2 regions of the Streptomyces sp. NPDC087440 genome follow, and region 2 is predicted to be linked to the other one. Evidence: riboswitches for the same ligand, from Rfam matches in the RefSeq annotation. Region 2 holds a riboswitch; the other holds the start of a gene.
What was found. A riboswitch is a leader RNA that binds a small molecule or an ion and turns the genes downstream of it on or off. The one in region 2 is predicted to bind S-adenosylmethionine.
Positions count from the first base shown of each region.

Region 1: it holds a riboswitch for S-adenosylmethionine, as region 2 does, so the genes downstream of both, ACIO3O_RS30300 (aminotransferase class V-fold PLP-dependent enzyme) here and ACIO3O_RS36510 (hypothetical protein) in region 2, are expected to answer to the same signal.

Region 1 covers NZ_JBIUXN010000018.1:109,991-116,846, forward strand. Annotated here, with positions in the region: gene ACIO3O_RS30285 (Rieske 2Fe-2S domain-containing protein) at 1-444, shown strand, start outside; gene ACIO3O_RS30290 (cytochrome bc complex cytochrome b subunit) at 441-2,078, shown strand; gene trpD (anthranilate phosphoribosyltransferase) at 2,245-3,309, shown strand; SAM riboswitch class IV at 3,406-3,523, shown strand; gene ACIO3O_RS30300 (aminotransferase class V-fold PLP-dependent enzyme) at 3,762-5,177, shown strand; gene ACIO3O_RS30305 (Lrp/AsnC family transcriptional regulator) at 5,249-5,530, opposite strand; gene ACIO3O_RS30310 (rhomboid family intramembrane serine protease) at 5,527-6,270, opposite strand; gene ACIO3O_RS30315 (hypothetical protein) at 6,503-6,757, shown strand; gene ACIO3O_RS30320 (NYN domain-containing protein) at 6,824-6,856, shown strand, end outside.
Region 2 covers NZ_JBIUXN010000026.1:75,563-82,418, forward strand. Annotated here, with positions in the region: gene ACIO3O_RS36495 (MarR family winged helix-turn-helix transcriptional regulator) at 1-329, opposite strand, end outside; gene ACIO3O_RS36500 (DMT family transporter) at 369-1,355, shown strand; partial or broken gene ACIO3O_RS36505 (DUF1772 domain-containing protein) at 1,321-1,719, opposite strand; gene ACIO3O_RS36510 (hypothetical protein) at 1,814-2,227, opposite strand; SAM riboswitch class IV at 2,407-2,519, opposite strand; gene ACIO3O_RS36515 (hypothetical protein) at 2,719-2,850, shown strand; gene ACIO3O_RS36520 (amino acid ABC transporter permease) at 3,187-4,233, shown strand; gene ACIO3O_RS36525 (amino acid ABC transporter ATP-binding protein) at 4,230-5,039, shown strand; gene ACIO3O_RS36530 (ABC transporter substrate-binding protein) at 5,177-6,202, shown strand; gene ACIO3O_RS36535 (GNAT family N-acetyltransferase) at 6,249-6,856, shown strand, end outside.

The DNA of each region.
Region 1 (6,856 bases), on a different contig from region 2:
ATCAACCAGAACACGATGGAGCCCCTGCGGGCCGAGGACGTCGTGGTGGGCTCGCTCACCTTCGCCATCCCGGAAGGCCTGAAGGAGGACGACCACGAGTTCAACTCGAAGATCGCCAAGGACGCCTTGATGATCGTCCGCATCCAGCCGGACGAGATCAAGAACAAGCAGCAGCGCGAGTGGGCGGCCGAGGGCATCGTCGCGTACTCGAAGATCTGCACCCACGTGGGCTGCCCGATCAGCCTGTACGAGCAGCAGACGCACCACGTGCTCTGCCCGTGCCACCAGTCCACCTTCGACCTGTCCGACGGCGCCCGCGTCATCTTCGGCCCGGCCGGTCACCCGCTGCCGCAGCTGCACATCAAGGTGAACGACCAGGGTTACCTCGAAGCCATGGGCGACTTCGCCGAGCCCGTCGGTCCTGCCTTCTGGGAGCGCGGATGAGTACTGCGACGACTACCGAATCCAAGCCGCAGCAGAAGGCGCCCGCCGGTGAGCGGGTCGCGGACTGGGCGGACGGCCGGCTGGGGATCTACTCCCTCGCCAAGGCCAACATGCGCAAGATCTTCCCGGACCACTGGTCCTTCATGCTCGGCGAGATCTGCATGTACAGCTTCATCATCATCATCCTCACGGGTGTGTATCTGACGCTGTTCTTCCACCCGTCCATGAACGAGGTCGTGTACCACGGGTCGTACGCCCCGATGCACGGCATCCGCATGACGGAGGCCTACGCGTCGACGCTGGACATCAGCTTCGACGTCCGTGGCGGTCTGCTGATCCGGCAGATCCACCACTGGGGCGCGCTGATCTTCCTCGCGGCGATGTTCGTGCACATGATGCGCGTCTTCTTCACGGGTGCCTTCCGCAAGCCGCGCGAGGTCAACTGGCTGTTCGGCTTCCTGCTGTTCGTCCTCGGCATGTTCACCGGTTTCACCGGTTACTCGCTGCCGGACGACCTGCTGTCGGGCACCGGTGTCCGCTTCACGCAGGGCGCGATCCTGTCCGTGCCGGTCGTCGGCACGTACATCTCGATGTTCCTGTTCGGCGGGGAGTTCCCCGGCCACGACATGGTCGCCAGGTTCTACTCGGTGCACATCCTGCTGCTGCCGGGCATCATGCTCGGCCTGATGGTGGCGCACCTGATCCTGGTCTTCTACCACAAGCACACCCAGTTCGCGGGCCCCGGCCGCACGAACAACAACGTGGTGGGCATGCCGCTGCTGCCGGTCTACATGGCCAAGGCCGGAGGCTTCTTCTTCCTGGTCTTCGGCATCATCGCGATCATCGCGGCGGCGTTCACGATCAACCCGGTCTGGGCGCTCGGCCCCTACCGTCCCGATCAGGTGTCCACGGGCGCCCAGCCGGACTGGTACATGGGCTTCGCCGAAGGCCTGGTGCGTGTCATGCCGGGCTGGGAGATCAACCTCTGGGGCCACACGCTGGTCCTGGGCGTGTTCATCCCGCTGACCCTCTTCGGTCTGATCCTCGCCGTCATCGCGGTGTGGCCGTTCCTGGAGTCCTGGGTCACCGGCGACAAGCGCGAGCACCACATCGCACAGCGCCCGCGCAACAGCCCGACGCGCACCGCGTTCGGCGTCGCCTGGATCACGCTGTACTTCATCGGCCTCGTCGGCGGTGGAAACGACCTGTGGGCCACGCACTTCCACCTGTCGCTCAACTCGATCTCGTGGTTCGTGCGCATCGGCTTCTTCGTCGGTCCGGTCCTGGCGTTCATCATCACCAAGCGGATCTGCCTGGGCCTCCAGCGCAGGGACGCCGAGAAGGTGCTGCACGGACGCGAGTCCGGCATCATCAAGCGCCTGCCGCACGGTGAGTTCGTCGAGGTCCACGAGCCCCTGTCCGCGGACAAGCTGCACACGCTCACGGCGCACGAGCAGTACGCGCCGGCCGAGATCGGTCCCGCCGAGGACGAGAACGGTGTCACGCGCAAGGTCGGCCCCGCCGAGAAGCTGCGCGTCAAGCTGAGCAAGGGCATGTACGGCGAGGGCAACCAGATCGCCAAGCCCACCGCCGAGGAGTACAAGGAGATCACCAGCGGCCACGGCCACCACTGATCCCCGGCCGGTCCAGTGAAGTGAACTGAACCGGCGACTGTTCGCCACAGCCAAGAGCCCCGTCCGGACCCCGGACGGGGCTCTTCGCGCGTACCGGGGCTGGATAGGGTGGCCCCATCCCTTATCGGCATGCCCTTCGCCGGGCGCGTGGACCCTGGAGCGGACCATGAACGTTGTGACCCCAGTCGGCGGCGACAGCGTGGCGGCCCGCGGCTGGCCGGGCATCCTCACCGCCCTGATGCGCGGCCAGGACCTCGGCGCGGACGACACCGCGTGGGCGATGGACCGCATCATGTCCGGCGAGGCCACCGACGCGCAGATCGCGGGCTTCTCGGTCGCCCTGCGCGCCAAGGGCGAGACGGTGCAGGAAGTCACCGGTCTGGTACGGGCGATGTACGAGCACGCCAACACCATCGAGGTGCCCGGCCCCAGCGTCGACATCGTCGGCACCGGCGGCGACATGGCCAAGACGGTCAACATCTCCACCATGTCCGCGATCGTCATCGCCGGCACCGGCGCCAAGGTCGTCAAGCACGGCAACCGGGCCTCGTCCTCGGCGAGCGGCTCCTCCGACGTCCTGGAGAAGCTGGGCGTCAACCTGGACCTGACGCCCCGCCGGGTGGCCGAGGTGGCGGGCGAGGCGGGCATCACCTTCTGCTTCGCCGTGAAGTTCCACCCGGCGCTGCGGTACGCCGCCAAGGCCCGCAAGGAGCTCGGCACGCAGACCACCTTCAACATCCTGGGCCCGCTCACCAACCCGGCCCAGGTGCGCGCCCAGGCGGTCGGCGTGGCCGACGCGAGGATGGCCCCCATCGTCGCGGGCGTCCTCGCCGAACGCGGCAACTCCGCCCTCGTCTTCCGCGGCGACGACGGCCTCGACGAACTGACCACCACCGCGACCTCCCGGGTCTGGGTGGTACGGGACGGGGGCGTCCGGGAGGAGGCCTTCGACCCGCGCGAGGTCGGCCTCGAACTCGTCCCGGTGGAGGCCCTGCGCGGCGCGGACGCCTCGTACAACGCGGAGGTGGCCCGCAGGCTGTTCGCGGGCGAGAAGGGGCCCGTACGGGACGCCGTGCTGCTCAACACGGCGGCCGCGCTGGTGGCCCTGAACCCGGGCGGCGGATCGCTGAACGAGGAGATCGCGGCCGGTCTGGAGCAGGCGCGCGCGTCCCTGGACTCCGGGGGCGCGCAGGCGGCCCTGGACCGCTGGGTGCGGGCCAGCAACGCCTGAAACACCCTGCTGGTGTGACGCAGAGCGCAGTCCGGACGTCTCAGAAACCGGACTGCGCTCTTGCATGTGATCGTGTGTGTGGCAGGATGCTGACCAGGTCATGAGTGACAGCGACTACGGCCCCGGCCCGCTGTCCGGCAACCCTCCGTCCGTGGCGGGGTGCCCCGGGTGAAGACCAGGTCGTAGGCAGCGAGGTCTACGGCAAGCGCGGACCCCTGCGCACTCATCTTGAGTGGCGCGCCCCTGGGGTCCTGGTCCTCAAGGGAGCAGTCTCGTGAGCAAGCGAATGCGATAGGGCCGCTCGGCCCCGTTTCACCTTCACCTCCGCAACCGGACACGTGTATCCGGAGCGTCGAGGCAACTCCCGTACGAGACAAGGTAGTTGAGCCTTCGTCGGATTCCGTGCGGGCATCACTGAAGCCATTCCGCCTTGTCCTGCCAGGAGTTTCGCCATGTCTGCATCGTCCGTCGCCACCGTCGCCGCCACCTCTGCCGCCGCCCCCTCCGTCGACGCCTGCGCCGCCGAGTGCGCCGACCCCTGCTGTGCGCCGCTGCCCGTCCTCGGCCGGGACGTGGCCGTGCCGCTGGTCACCGGGGGCGAAGTGACGTACGCGGCCCTCGACTACGCGGCCAGTGCGCCGGCCCTGCAGCGGGTGTGGGACGACGTCGCCGCGTACGCCCCGTACTACGGCAGCGTGCACCGGGGGGCTGGGTACCTCTCGCAGCTCTCCACCGACCTGTTCGAGAACAGCCGGGTGACCGTCCACGAGTTCCTCGACTGCCGCGACAGTGACCAGGTCGTCTTCACCCGCTCCACCACCGACTCGCTGAACCTCCTGGCGGCCGTCCTGCCCGCCGACTGCCAGGTGTTCGTCTTCGAGACCGAGCACCACGCCTCGCTGCTGCCCTGGCAGGACGCGAACGTCACCTACCTGAACGCCCCGCGCACTCCGGCCCAGGCCGTCGAGACGCTGGAGCGGGCGCTGGCCGACCGCGACCCGTACGGCCCCGCGCTGGTCTGCGTGACCGGTGCCTCCAACGTCACCGGGGAGATCTGGCCGGTGGCCGAGCTGGCCGCCGCAGCGCACGCCCACGGCGCGCGGATCGTGCTGGACGCCGCCCAGCTCGCGCCCCACCACCCGGTGTCCGTCAAGGAGTTGGACGTCGACTGGGTCGCCTTCTCCGGCCACAAGCTGTACGCGCCCTTCGGCTCCGGCGTGCTCGCCGGGCGCGCCGACTGGCTCCAGGCGGCCGAGCCGTACCTCGCGGGCGGCGGCGCGTCCAAGAAGGTCGCGCGGCGCGCCGACGGCGGCGTGGACGTCGAGTGGCACACCACGGCCGCCCGCCACGAGGCCGGTTCGCCCAACGTCATCGGCGTGTACTCGATCGCCTCCGCCTGCAAGGCGCTCACCGAGGCGGGCTTCGACAACCTGGTCCAGCGCGAGCAGGCGCTGGTGCGCACGGTCCGCGCGGGCCTCGCCGAGGTCCCGGCCGTGAAGGTGCTCTCGCTGTTCGGCGACGACGCCCCGCGCGTCGGCGTCATCTCCTTCGTCGTGGAGGGCTGGAACAGCTCGCACTTCGCCGCCGCGCTCTCCGCCGAGTACGGCATCGGGGTGCGCGACGGCCTGTTCTGCGCCCACCCGCTGGTGCGCACGCTGCTCGGCAGCGACCCCCAGGACCCGGGCGAGTGCGGCGCCCCCGAGGCCGAGCCGGGCGAGCGCTCCCTCAACGCCATCCGGGTGAGCTTCGGCGCGGGCACGCCGGACGAGCACGTGGAGCGGTTCGTGCGCGCGGTCAAGGAACTCGTCGCCAACGGCGCGCAGTGGAACTACCGCACCGAGGGCGGGCGTTGCGTCCCGGCCGTCTGAGGCTTCCGTACGGTACGGCTGTGGCCCGCCCCCTCGTGCAGGGGGCGGGCCACAGCCGTACCGTGCAGGTGTCAGCCGTCCAGCCCGATGGCGAACGCCGCCTCCAGGTCGTGCTGCGAGTAGGTGCGGAACGCGACGTGCGTGTCCGTGCCCTCGACGCCGGGGATCTTGCTGATGGAGCCGGGGATGATGTCCGCCAGGTCGTCGTGCCGCCCGACGCGCACCATGGCGATCAGGTCGTACGTACCGGTGACGGAGAAGACCTCGCTGACGCTGTCCAGCGCGGCGATGGACTCGGCGATCTCGGGGATGCGGTCCACGCTGGTCTTGATGAGCACGATCGCGGTGATCACGGCTGGCTTTCTCCCTCGGTGGCCGGTGGTGCTGCTGCGCTCGCAACTGTAGTCGTACGGCGATAACGCGCCCACGCGTAGAGGAAGCCCCCGGCGAAGCCCACCACGTGCGCGAGATACGCCACCCCGGCCCCCTCGCCCAGCCCCTGGGCGGCCAGCCACTGGAGCACGAACCAGAAGATCAGCACGATCCAGGCGGGGAAGCGCAGCGGCAGGAACAGCAGGAAGGGGAAGAGGCTGGTGACCCGTGCGTGCGGGAAGAGCCGCAGGAACGCCCCCAGCACCGCCGAGATCGCCCCCGACGCGCCGACCAGGGTCTCGTCGGAGCCGGCGTGCGCGAGGGCGTACGCGACGAGGGCGAGGTAGCCGCAGATCACGTAGAAGAGGGCGTACGCCAGGCGGCCCATGCGTTCCTCGGTCATCGCCCCGAAGACGTACAGGAAGAGCATGTTGCCCAGCAGGTGCAGCCAGTTGCCGTGCACGAACAGGGCGGTGAACGGGGTGAGCAGGGCGTGCCCGCCGCCCTTGACCAGCTGGGCGGGGACGACGCCCCAGCGCTCGAAGTAGGCGCTCTGCGCGGCGAGGAGCGCGTCCCCGGTCCCGTACGCGGGGGTGAAGCCGGACGCGGGGCCGAGCAGGAAGACCACGCAGCAGACGCCGATCACGGCGTACGTCACGACCGGCCCCCGGCTGATCTCCCGCCACCGCGCCTGCCGTCGCCCGGCTGTGGCCTTGCTCATGGGGATCACGATGCGAGCATGCCGCAGCGCACGGTGCGGGCCGGGCTGGCACGCCGGGCCCGGGCGTCCGGGCTGTCGCCCGGGTCACCCCGGTCTCAAGGGTCGACCGCCCTCGGCGCGGGGTACCCGTAAGGCCGTAGGGTTGCGCGCAGGGCATCCGCAGTTCGACGGCGCACCGCGGCAACGACGTACGACACACGTATGACGTGTGCGAAGGAAGAGGACGGTACGCATGACGACGACGGTTCCCCTGCCCACTGCCGGAACCCGGTGGCGCTGCACCCTCTGCGGAAACCTCACGCGGTTCGACGTGACCCGCTCGTCCAAGGTGGTCGAGTACGTGCACCTCGACCTGGCCGGGGAGTCGAAGGTCGAGGAACGCGAGGTGGTCAGTGAGACCATCGAGTCCGTGCGTTGCCGCTGGTGCAACGCGGTGGACCAGATCGAATTGGTGGACAGGCCGGACGCCGACCCCCAGAACTCCTAGCGGGTTCTCGTGGGCGGGCCCGGCGGAGCATGCCCGCGAGGGTAGGAAGGCAGTGGGGTGACGGCAATGGTGGAGCCCGCGAGCGGCGCGGACCGGGCC
Region 2 (6,856 bases):
ACGACGAGCCCCGCGCGCTCCAGCCGGTCGAGGCGCTTGGTCATCGCGCCGGTCGTCACCATGGTGTGCGCGGCGAGTTCGCGCGGCGCCCGCTCGAAGGGCTCACCCGCGCGGCGCAGGGCGCACAGCACGTCGAACTCGCCCTCGTGCAGGCCGTGTTGGTCGTAGACCTGGTACAGCTCCTGGGTGAGCCGGTCCGCGAGGCGGTGCAGGCGGCCGATCACGCCCTGCGGGGACACGTCGAGGTCCGGTCGTTCGCGGCGCCACTCAGCCTGGATGCGGGCGACGTGGTCCGGGGAGGGCCGGTCCGGCACGGAAGATGCGTTCATGTATCCCACAATAACTTCCCGGGAAGCTACATTGGGTTCATGGAAGCCAAACTGCGAGGTGTGGTGCTCACCGCGATCGCACCGGTCGCCTGGGGGACCAACTACTTCGTCACGCACGAGTTCCTCCCCGCCGACCACCCCCTCTACGGGGCCGCCCTGCGCGCCCTCCCCGCCGGACTCGTCCTCCTGCTCCTGTGCCGGAAACGGCCGCGCGGGGCGTGGTGGTGGCGGTCGGCCGTGCTGGGGGTGCTCAACGTCAGCGTGTTCTTCGTCCTCGTGTACGTCGCCTCCCAGCTCCTGCCGACCAGCGTCGCCGCGACCGTCATGGCCGTGGCCCCGCTGGCGATGATGCTCATGGCCTGGCCGCTGGTCTCGGAGCGGCCCGCGGTGCCCCACCTGGCCGGGGCCGTGCTCGGGCTGGGCGGGGTCTGTCTGATGCTGCTCACGGGGGCGGAACGGGTGAGCCTGCCCGGGGTCCTCGCCTCCGCCGTCGCCATGGTGGTGTCGTCCTTCGGCTACATCCTGGCCAAGCGCTGGAACGACGGCACCGACGTCCTCGCCTCGACCGCCTGGCAGCTCGTCGCCGGAGGCCTCTTCCTGCTCCCGGCCGCCGTCCTCGTGGAGGGTCAGCCGCCCGCGCTCTCCGTCCCGGCGCTGCTGGCGTTCGCGTACGTCACCCTGGTCGCGACCGCGCTGGCCTTCACCGTCTGGTTCGCCGGGCTGCGCCAACTGCCCGCCGGGACCGTCGGGTTGATCGGGCTGCTCAATCCCGTCACCGGTGTGCTGCTCGGCACGGTGCTCGCCGCCGAGTCGCTGACCGTACGCCAAATGGCTGGCCTGGCACTGGTGTTGACCGGTGTCATGCTCGGACGCCCGCAGGCGTCGTCGCGGAAGGCTGCGGGGCGCGCAGCCGGGTGGTGGCGTGCCACAGGCAGTACACGGCCGCGGTTCCGAGCACGCCCCGCACGATGTTCCACACCACCCACGGGTCCTCGAAGCGCTCGCGCACGGACGCCGGATCGCTGATCCGGGCCGGGGCCCCGGCGGCGGCCAGCTCGTTGTTCAGGGGCACGTTCGCCGCCGAGGTCACCGCGATCACCAGGACGTACAGCACCAGCGCGGCGAGCACCCACCGGCCCGCCGGGGTCTTGCGCTGCTGCCAGGCGGACACGCCGATCAGGACCAGTGCGCCGAACAGCCCGGCGAAGAACACCGGGTTTTCGATCACCACGTTGATGTTCTGCATCACCTCCACGTAGACCCGGTCCTCGGAGCGGGCCAGCGCGGGCATCACCCCGCAGGCGAACGCGTACCAGACGCCCGCCACCAGTCCCGCGAACACCGTCGCCGCGCCGAGGACAATTCCGTTTGCCGTGTGCTTCGTTGTCATGGGGGTCAGTCAACAGCCCCGGGGACGCAGGGGACATGCGTGAGAGGCGCAGGCGCATGTCCCCGCGTCCACAGTCGGCCGAGCAGGGCTGAGGTCAGGCGATCCGCTCCGACAGCGGGCCCGTGAGGTCGTCCAGGATGTCGGCGGTGTGGTTGCTGACCAGGCGGCCGCTCCACCGGTCGACCAGTGCCGGCACGCTGGGGGTGCCCGTGAAGGGGTGCACGGTCGCCTCGTACGCGCTGAGCAGCGCCGCGTACGCCTCGGGGGCGTCGGCGGGGCACGCCGGGAGGGTGGTGGCGTACACCGAACCCTTCAGGCCGAGCAGGGCGACGGCGCTCAGCAGGGCCCGCGACGCGGGGCACCCCTCGGTCAGGAACAGCTCGTAGCGGTGCGGCGCGGGGTAGAAGCCCCCGGCGCGGTCGACGCCGATCCGGCCGCGCACCAGCGGCACGGGACGGGGGGTGTCGGGCGTACAGGGAAGGGAGCTGCGGGCAGTGGTCTCGGGCATGACTCTCCTCGGGGGCACACGTGTCCCCCTGTGTCGTCGCGTGTCGGACATGTGAACTCTCGAACCCGCCCGAGCGCACTAATACGCGCTGGAGACCCGCTGCAGATCGATGTGCAGTCGCCTCGTCAGTCCGTTCCAGGGCATGTCCACCGGTCCCACCTCCGGGTCCGCGCGACACGGAACCACGCTTGCCCCGCCGCACCGGCGGAACCCGGTCGTCACCCGGGGCACCCCGTCGCGGAGGAAGGGTTGCCTGCCAGCGGGCCGGGGCCGATGACCGCCGGACGGGATGCTCGAACCCGCCCGGAAGGCGCTGACAATCGTGACCGTCCCGGCCAGTGTCCGGGCCCCTCCGAGACCCGTCAAGGAGGCCGTTCGCGCCATCTCACGTGCTGGGCGGCGCCGTTGACATTCGAATCCGGCCGTGGCTAAGTTGCGGCGCATCGGCGGAAGCGAAGCCCCTCGGGGGCGGAATGGTGACGGTGAGCGAGATGGACGCAGCTGAGGGGTTGGCCGTGTGGCGCTCCCACGGCCGTGTCCCGCTGTGCGCGGACCGCTCCGTCGACCTCCTGCGCGTCAGCAGCGCACTGTGTACGGCCGTGTGCCGCACCGCCGGTCACTGAGCCCGCTCGTCGGCTGACGGCCTGGTCCGACACCCCGCCGGGGGTGCGTGACTCGCCCGACACGCCGCTGCGGGCCGGACTGTGACGCATCGTCAGGTCCGGTGACGTACGGGGACTCTCCCGTCCCGTGTGACGTACCGGCCCTCTCCTGTTCCGCACCCGTCCGCCCGACGGCCGTGCCCTCCGACGTCACCGCCCCGACGGTCGTACGTCCCTCTCCTCCCCGTCCCCGCCCCCGCACACTCCCGCACGCCGTGCTCCGTCGCGCCGCCCCCGGCCCGGCGGTGACCTGCGGCGATGTGTGCGGCCCGGGGGCCGAATCCGCTGGAGCCCTCCATGAGTGACTCTCCCGGTGTCGCTGTGTCCTCCGGCACGGCAGCGACCGCCGAGACGATCCCCCGACCCGATCCGTCCGCGTCCGCACCACCACCCCCCGAACCCCCGAAGGGGGCGGCGGCCCCGGCCCTGCCCCCGAAGGCGCAGCGCGTGCTGCCGCTGCGGCGGCCCGGCCAGTGGATAGCCACGGCGATCGTGCTCGTCCTCGCCGCACAGTTCGTGCACGGCCTGATCACCAACCCCTTCTACCAGTGGGACCGCTTCCAGTACTGGTTCCTGCGCCCCACCATCCTCGACGGGCTGCTCATCACCCTCGAAGTCACCGTCTACAGCGCGGTGTTGGGACTCCTCGGCGGCATCGTGCTCGCCGTGGCCCGGCTCTCCGACAGCCCCGTGCTGCGCACCGTCAGCTGGGTGTACACCTGGCTGTTCCGGTCGGTGCCGCTGATCGTCGTCCTGCTCTTCCTCTACAACTTCAGCGCGCTCTACCAGACCCTCAGCCTGGGCATCCCCTTCGGTCCCGCCTTCTTCACCTTCGACGAGAACCGGCTCGCCACCGACATGGTCGTCGCCGTCGTCGGACTCAGCCTCAACGAAGCGGCGTACGCGGCCGAAGTGGTGCGCGGCGGGCTGCTCTCCGTCGACCAGGGCCAGCACGAGGCGGCCTCCGCACTCGGCCTGCCCAAGCGCTACCAGTTCGCCAGGATCGTCTTCCCGCAGGCCCTGCGCTCCATCGTGCCGAACTACGTCAACCAGCTGATCGGCCTGGTCAAGGCCACCTCACTGGTCTTCTACGTCTCGCTGCTGGACCTGTTCGGCTCGGTGCAGAGCATGGGCAGCACCTACCCCGGCGACATCGTCCCGCTGCTCCTGGTCGCCACCACCTGGTACCTGATCCTCACCAGCGTCGTCTCCGTCATCCAGTTCTACGTCGAACGCCACTACTCGCGCGGCGCCCTGCGCACCCTGCCGCCCACCCCGTTCCAGAAGGTGCGCACCGGCCTGACCGAACTGCGGGCCCGGGCCCGGAGGGAGACCGCGACATGACCACGGCCGAGATCGCCGAAGTGGCGGAGGTGCGTGCGGAGGTACGTCCCGCCGCCGTCGAAGTGCACGGGGTGCACAAGTGGTTCGGTGCCCAACACGTCCTGGACGGAGTGGAGTTGACCGTACGCCCCGGAGAGGTGACGGTCGTCATCGGGCCCTCCGGCTCGGGGAAGTCCACGCTGCTGCGGGTGATCAACCACCTGGAGAAACCCGAGGCCGGACACGTCAGCCTCAACGGCGAACCCATCGGGGTGCGCCGGCACGGCGAACGGCTCAAGGAGCTGAGCGAGCGGGTCATCCTCGCCCAGCGCAGCCGCATCGGCTTCGTCTTCCAGAACTTCAACCTCTTCCCGCACCTGACCGTCCTCGACAACGTCGCCGCCGCCCCGGTCGCCACCGGCAAACTGGGCAAACCCGAGGCACAGGCGCTCGCCCGCGACCTGCTCGGGAGGGTGGGACTCGCCGACAAGGCCGCCGCGTACCCGCGTCAGCTCTCCGGCGGGCAGCAGCAGCGCGTCGCCATCGCCCGCGCGCTCGCCCTGCGGCCCGGCGTGATCCTCTTCGACGAACCGACCTCCGCGCTCGACCCGGAACTGGTCGGGGAGGTGCTGGAGGTCATCAAGGACCTCGCGCGGAGCGGCACCACGCTCGTCATCGTCACCCACGAGATCGGCTTCGCCCGTGAGATCGCCGACCGGGTGGTCTTCATGGACGCGGGCCGCATCGTCGAACAGGGGCCGCCCGCCCAGGTGTTGGACCACCCCGAACACGACAGGACCAGGGACTTCCTGAGCAAGGTGCTCTGAGCTTCGCGCTCCCCGGTTCGCCTGCTCCGTACCGCCTTATCCGGGCCGCCCTATCCGTGCCGCCTTCTTCGTATCGCCTTCCCTCCCGTACGACCCAGACCTCGTACGTCCGTCACACGACTCCGACAAGGACAGCCATGCGCACCCTCAGTCTCCGCAGCACCTTCCTCCGAGGCGCCACCGCCACCGCGGCCGTCGCCGCCCTCGCGGTCTCCCTCACCTCGTGCGGCGGCGAGAGCGGCGCCGTGACGAAGCCGGACAACGCCCAGAACGGGACCCTCACCGTCGGACGGCTCTCCAACGGCGCAGCGAAGGAGACCACGGTCAAGGTCTCCGAGGTGAAGGAGATCAGCGCCAAGCTGCCCAAGAAGATCGCCGACAGCGGCAAGCTGGTCGTCGGAGTGGGCGCGCTGCCCGCCGGATTCCCGCCGCTGTCCTTCGTCGGCGAGGACCAGAAGACCCTCACCGGCGCCGAGCCCGACCTCGCCCGGCTGATCGGCGCGGTCCTCGGCCTGGAGGTCGAGGTCAAGAACTCGACCTGGGAGAACATGTTCGTCGGCGTCGACAGCGGCAAGGTCGACGTGGCGATCTCCAACGTCACCGTCACCGAGGAGCGCAAGAAGAAGTACGAGTTCGCCTCGTACCGCAAGGACAACCTCGGCTTCGAGGTGCAGAAGTCCAGCACCTGGAACTTCGGCAACGACTACCGCAAGCTCGCGGGCCGCACCGTCTCCGTCAGCAACGGCACCAACCAGGAGAAGATCCTCCTGGAGTGGAAGGCCAAGCTGGCCAAGGAGGGCAAGCAGCTCAACGTCAAGTACTTCCAGGACCTGAACGCCACCCACCTGGCGCTGTCCAGCGGGAAGATCGACGCCTACTTCGGGCCGAACCCGGCGATCTCCTACCACATCGCCTCCACCGCCAAGACGCCGAAGCCGACGCGCAGCGCGGGCACCTTCTCGGGCGCGGGCGAGACGCTCCAGGGGCTCATCGCGGCGACGGCGAAGAAGGGCAGCGGGCTCTCGAAGCCGCTCGCCGACGCGATCAACCACCTGATCAAGAACGGCCAGTACCCGAAGACGCTCGGCGCCTGGAACCTCTCGAACGAGGCGCTGACCACCTCCCAGATCGACCCGCCCGGGCTGCCGCTGGACAACTCGTGAGCCGGATGCGTACGCGACGAAGCGAAGGGTGAACGGTGGAATGACCATGTCGACGAGTGTGGAAGTCTCCGGTGACGTGCATGTGCTGGACAACGCGGCGTGGGCCGCGCTGACCGGGCCGCACGCGCACCTCGCGGAGCGGTTCGGGAGGGCGGCGCGGTATCCGGCGGGGGTCTCGCCGTTCACCGCGCTGGAGGACCCGGCGGACCCCAGGGCCTGGGACGACCTGGCCCGGCTGGTCGGGGGACCCGGTGTGGTGACCCCGGTGAGCGGGGTGGTGGAGGTGCCCGAGGGGTGGGGGATCGAGCAGAGCATCGCAGGGGTGCAGCTGGTCGATGCCGGACTGCGGGCCGAGCACGCGCCGGAGGCGGTACGGATCGGGGCGGCGGACGTGCCCGAGGTGCTGGAGCTCATCGCGCTGACGCAGCCGGGGCCGTTCCTGCCGAGGACCGTCGAGCTGGGGACGTACCTCGGGGTGCGGGACGAGGACGGCAGGCTCGTCGCGCTGGCCGGGGAGCGGCTGCGGGTGCCCGGGTGGACGGAGATCAGCGCGGTGTGCACGCATCCGGAGTACCGGGGGAGGGGGCTGGCGACGCGGCTGGTGCGGGCGGTGGCGGCGGGGATTCGGGAGCGGGGGGATGTGCCGTTCCTGCA